2 linked regions of the Neobacillus sp. PS2-9 genome follow. The protein of the gene in region 2 interacts with the protein of the main gene of each other region in a pairwise test. Links are inferred from orthologs where the notes say so. Each region holds a gene or a part of one and is shown on either strand. Other genes may lie near its edges.

Evidence for each region.
Region 1: the proteins of rlmB (region 2) and tsaE interact in binary tests that used the Escherichia coli proteins (3 or more experiments, as listed by UniProt). The link is inferred for Neobacillus sp. PS2-9 from one-to-one orthologs.

What each region holds. Positions count from the first base shown.
Region 1 is NZ_CP133269.1:4,980,992-4,983,675, reverse strand. It holds tsaE (tRNA (adenosine(37)-N6)-threonylcarbamoyltransferase complex ATPase subunit type 1 TsaE), read left to right. Parts: upstream 1-956; coding sequence 957-1,412; downstream 1,413-2,684. Other genes in the region: tsaD (tRNA (adenosine(37)-N6)-threonylcarbamoyltransferase complex transferase subunit TsaD), read left to right, coding at 2,575-2,684; rimI (ribosomal protein S18-alanine N-acetyltransferase), read left to right, coding at 2,129-2,578; tsaB (tRNA (adenosine(37)-N6)-threonylcarbamoyltransferase complex dimerization subunit type 1 TsaB), read left to right, coding at 1,409-2,107. UniProt on the Escherichia coli protein: Required for the formation of a threonylcarbamoyl group on adenosine at position 37 (t(6)A37) in tRNAs that read codons beginning with adenine.
Region 2 is NZ_CP133269.1:5,112,324-5,115,451, reverse strand. What follows is about bases 133-2,991. They hold rlmB (23S rRNA (guanosine(2251)-2'-O)-methyltransferase RlmB), read left to right. Parts: upstream 133-1,119; coding sequence 1,120-1,863; downstream 1,864-2,991. Other genes in these bases: sigH (RNA polymerase sporulation sigma factor SigH), read left to right, coding at 2,446-2,991; RCG25_RS25615 (NYN domain-containing protein), read left to right, coding at 1,867-2,376; RCG25_RS25625 (Mini-ribonuclease 3), read left to right, coding at 698-1,123; cysS (cysteine--tRNA ligase), read left to right, coding at 133-694. Outside these bases: more of cysS, read left to right, coding at 1-132; more of sigH, read left to right, coding at 2,992-3,096. UniProt on the Escherichia coli protein: Specifically methylates the ribose of guanosine 2251 in 23S rRNA.

The sequences.
Region 1 (2,684 bases), 130 kb from region 2 along the record:
GAGGACCGGGATGGACGCACCGCTGGTGTACCAGTTGTCTTGCCAAAGGCATCGCTGGGTAGCTATGTGCGGACGGGATAAGTGCTGAAAGCATCTAAGCATGAAGCCCCCCTCAAGATGAGATTTCCCATAGCGTCAAGCTAGTAAGAACCCTGAAAGATGATCAGGTTGATAGGTCAGAGGTGGAAGCGTGGTAACATGTGGAGCTGACTGATACTAATCGTTCGAGGACTTAACCAATTTTTAAAGCGAACTCGTAGTTTACAAACACTTCTTCTGCATTATCTAGTTTTGAGAGAACGATCTCTCTAACAAAATAGTCTGGTAATTATGGCGAGAAGGTCACACCCGTTCCCATACCGAACACGGAAGTTAAGCTTCTCAGCGCCGATGGTAGTTGGGACGAAAGTCCCTGTGAGAGTAGGACGTTGCCAGGCTGTTTTATCAATTTTTATACTTTTAATCGTCGCGGGGTGGAGCACGTTCGAATAATCTTCTTCGAATATTCTACAGCGCAACAATTGAGCCACTCCTTGAATAAGCTTTCCGAAATCGGGGCGGTCTTAAACAAAGAGCATGCTCAAAAATAATTTTATTTTACCGTCGCGGGGTGGAGCAGTCTGGTAGCTCGTCGGGCTCATAACCCGAAGGTCGCAGGTTCAAATCCTGTCCCCGCAATATGGTCCGGTAGTTCAGTTGGTTAGAATGCCTGCCTGTCACGCAGGAGGTCGCGGGTTCGAGTCCCGTCCGGACCGCCATATATATGCTAAAATCAAGTGCGAAACCAAGTTTCGGCTTTTTTTTATTTCATCTATTAGGTTTTTTTGCACATTAAGGTTATAATTATGTACACTACATATGGAAAAGCATCCTTAGGAGATATCCTAAGGTTTTTTTTGCACTTAAATAAGGTAAAATGAGAGTAAAGGATTGCTAGGAAAGTAAAAGGTGATTGAATGAACCAACTTGAATGGAAGACTACAAATTCTGAGGAAACCTCAACATTGGCCGAACGCTTGGCTCAGCTTTTACAGCCAGGTGATGTGATTGCCCTTGAGGGTGATTTAGGAGCCGGAAAAACGACCTTTACCAAAGGCCTTGCTAAAGGGTTGGAAGTTAAGAAAACCGTTAACAGCCCTACTTTTACAATTATTAAAGAATATAAGGGCAGGTTGCCCCTGTATCATATGGATGTCTATCGAGTAGCGGATGCTTTTGAAGATCTTGGTTTTGATGAATACTTTGAAGGGGACGGCGTAACAGTAGTGGAATGGGCTCATTTAATTGAAGAGCAGCTTCCACAAGAACTATTAACTATTTTCCTGTATCGTGAAGAGGAAGATCAAAGGAAAATGGTATTCGTGCCAAAGGGCAATAGATATGAGCAACTATGTAAGGAGATTTTTAGATGACTATATTGGCGATAGATACTTCAAACTATGCATTGGGAGTAGCGCTTTTAGAAGAGAATCAAGTATTGGGAGAATACATTACTAATTTAAAAAAGAATCACTCTGTTCGGATTATGCCGGCTATTGAAACTTTAATGAGTGATTGTGAACGGGTACCAGCAGATTTAACGAAGATTGTGGTTGCTAAAGGCCCTGGGTCTTATACAGGAGTAAGAATCGGTGTTACGATTGCAAAAACACTAGCATGGACTCTTAATATCCCTCTTGTGGGTGTTTCAAGTTTAGAAATTTTAGCCGCGGGAACTGGACGATATTTTGATGGAATGGTGTCTCCCTTGTTTGATGCTAGAAGGGGACAAGTCTATACAGGCTTATATCAATTTGTAGACGGAAAGCTTACAGTGAAGAAACAGGATCAGTTAGTGATGCTTGATGACTGGGTGGATAGGTTATTAGATATCGACAAGCCAATCATATTTGTAGGAAATGACCTGCCAATTCATAAAGCTAAAATTGAAGAAGTCTTGGGACCTAAAGCCATTTTTGCAAGTATGACAGAACATAACCCACGTCCAGCTGAACTAGCTTTATTAGGAAAAGAACAAGCTGGAGACGACCTACATTCTTTTGTACCAAATTATATACGTTTAGTAGAAGCGGAAGCCAAGTGGCTTGAAGCAAAAGGAAAAATATAAAATGGATAGGGAAAGAGAAATATGGTAGATTCTTATGTTTTTCGATATATGAGGGAAGAAGATATTGAACAAGTACTAGAGGTAGAACATGCGTCTTTTACTACTCCCTGGAGCAGGGAAGCATTTTATAATGAAATACACAATAATAAATTCGCTGTCTATATTGTCCTTGAGGAAGAAAATCAAATCATTGGCTATTGTGGAACATGGGTTGTCATTGATGAAGCACACGTGACGAACGTGGCCATAATGCCTGGGTATCGGGGAAAAAAGCTAGGGGAGGCATTAATGACAAAGCTAATGTCTGTCGCTAGGGAGTTAGGAGCTAGAAGTATGACACTTGAAGTAAGGGTAACGAATCATGTCGCACAATCCCTTTATCGGAAATTAGGATTTCAAAATGGCGGGATTCGAAAGAATTATTATTCAGATAACCAAGAAGATGCACTAGTAATGTGGGTGAATTTATGAAAAAAGATCAGTATATTTTAGCCATAGAAACAAGCTGTGATGAGACGGCAGTAGCGATCATTAAAAATGGTCGTGAGATTGCAGCCAATATCGTGGCATCTCAAAT
Region 2 (3,128 bases):
TGAAAATGAAATTGCTCAATCAGAAGCACTTTCTGGAAAGTTATTCTCACGGTACTGGATGCACAACGGCTATATCAATATCGATAATGAAAAAATGTCAAAATCACTTGGTAACTTCGTACTAGTACATGACATTATTAAGAAGCATAATCCACAAGTGTTAAGATTTTTTATGTTATCGGTTCACTATCGCAACCCAATCAACTACAGTGAAGAATTATTGGAGAGCACGAAAGCGGCATTTGAACGGTTAACAACTTCTTATCAAAACTTGCAGCACCGTAGAGAAGCAAGCACGGATTTAACTGATAATAATCAAGAGTGGCTCGATAAGATTGCTTCAGCAAAAGAGCAATTTATTGAGGCAATGGATGATGACTTTAACACAGCAAAAGCCATTTCTGTATTGTTTGATCTCTCCAAACTTGCAAATTATTATCTTTTAGAGAAAAATACATCGGTAGCAGTAATTGATGCATTTACAGCTCAATTCCAAGAATTATTCCAAGTATTAGGGCTAACTCTAGAAAGTGAAGAATTACTGGACGCAGAAATCGATGCGCTGATTGAAAAGAGAAACCAGGCAAGGAAGGATCGTAATTTCCAATTATCAGATCAAATTAGAGACCAGCTGAAGGAAATGAATATTATTCTAGAGGACACGCCACAAGGAACCAGATGGAAAAGGGGCTAATGCATGCTTGACTATGAAGAAACAGTTGACGCCAAACAATTAAATAGCCTTGCACTTGCCTACATGGGGGATGCGGTCTTTGAAACGTATGTTAGACGTCACCTTCTCTATAGTGGGAAGGTAAGACCGAATCACTTACACCGTGCTGGAACCAAATACGTATCGGCGAAGGCTCAGTGTCATATTCTCTTTCAAATGATGAATGACCAGCTCCTTACTGAGGAGGAATTGGCCGTAGTTATGCGCGGCAGAAATGCGAAATCAGGCACTGTTCCCAAAAACACAGATGTTCAAACGTATCGATACAGCACGGCCTTCGAAGCATTAATGGGATATTTATTTTTACAAGGTTATAATGAGCGGTTAGAAGAGTTAATTAAAAGAGCATTTTCCTATGTAGAAGAACAGAAAGGAGGTACTTTTGAATGAGCCAGGAATACATCGTTGGAAAAAATCCAGTCATAGAAGCCCTAAAGTCGGAAAGGGATATTAATAAAATATTAATTGCTGAAGGGTCACAGCGCGGTCAAATGCAGCAAATTACCCAATTAGCAAAAGAAGCTAATGTGCTTGTTCAGTTTGTACCAAAGAAAAAAATCGACCAAATATCGGATGAAAATCATCAGGGAGTTTTAGCCTATGTAGCAGCCTATCAATATGCTGAAATCGATGATTTGTTTGCGGCAGCAGAAAAGAAGAATGAAACGCCTTTCTTTTTATTGTTGGATGAAATTGAGGATCCTCATAATCTCGGATCAATTATGCGGACAGCAGATGCGGTAGGTGCCCACGGGATTATTATTCCAAAGCGCAGGGCTGTAGGCTTAACAGCGACCGTGGCCAAAGCTTCCACCGGAGCAATTGAATATATACCAGTGGTACGTATAACGAACATGGCACGTACGATTGATGAATTAAAGGAACGAGGATTGTGGATTGCTGGAACCGATGCGAAGGGAGAATCTGATTATCGTCAGTTGGATGGCACACTCCCTCTCGGCTTAGTTATTGGAAGCGAAGGAAAAGGTATGGGTCGATTGATCCGGGATAAATGCGATTTTCTCATTAATTTGCCAATGGCAGGAAAAGTAACGTCTTTAAATGCTTCTGTAGCTGCCTCTTTGCTTATGTATGAGGTATATCGAAAACGACATCCTCTCGAGAGGTAGTTTATGGATATCCTGCTTGTCGACGGATATAACATTATCGGAGCATGGCCAGAGCTTAGGAAATTGAAGGATCGGGATCTACCTGCTGCACGGGATCGCTTGGTGGAAAGAATGGCCGAATATCAAGCGTTCTCTGGTTTTCGCGTCATTGTTGTATTTGATGCCCATTATGTTCAAGGAACAGAAAAAAAGTATAACAATCACAAGGTAGAAGTGATTTTTACAAAAGAAAATGAAACGGCAGATGAGCGGATTGAAAAAATGGCTATTAGTCTGAATAATCGAAGGACGCAAATCCATGTGGCAACATCCGATTTCACAGAGCAATGGGCCATTTTTGGACAAGGTGCCTTAAGAAAATCCGCTCGGGAACTGCTGATAGAAATGTCATCGATAGAAAAGGGAATTGAGAAGAAAGTAAAGAAGATTCAAGAAAAAAAACCCGTAACCAAAATACCGATTAGTGATGAACTAGCAGAAATTTTTGAAAAATGGCGCAGAGGACAGAAATGAGCGATAGACTTCAAAAATTTTCTAATGTATAATATTAGTATCTATGCTTGTTCGGTGGAGGGGATCTACTTGAGTACGGACTTCGGGACAAAGGTCAACGAACATTTTTTCGTAATGGAAGATGAGGAAATAGTCGATTTAGTGCACCAAGGTGATAGTGAAGCGTTGGATTATTTAATCCATAAGTATCGTAATTTTGTACGTGCAAAAGCAAGATCCTATTTTTTAATTGGAGCGGACAAGGAAGATATTGTCCAAGAAGGCATGATCGGGCTGTATAAGGCCATTCGTGACTTCCGTGAGGACAAGCTTACCTCCTTTAAAGCATTTGCTGAGCTGTGTATCACACGTCAGATTATTACAGCCATTAAGACCGCAACCAGGCAGAAACACATTCCGTTAAACTCTTATGTATCTCTGGACAAGCCTATCTATGATGAAGAGTCTGATCGCACGCTGATGGATGTCTTATCTGGTACAAAGGTATTGGACCCTGAGGAATTGTTTATTAATCAAGAAGAATTTGATCACATAGAGATTAAAATGACTGAATTATTAAGCGATTTAGAAAGAAAGGTACTGGCACTTTATTTAGACGGCCAATCCTATCAGGAGATTTCTGAAGAGCTAAATCGTCACGTAAAATCCATTGATAACGCTCTACAACGCGTGAAACGAAAACTGGAACGTTATTTAGAAATTCGTGAATTCTCTCTATAAATTAACAAAAAGAGGAAATGGCGTTCTTGTGA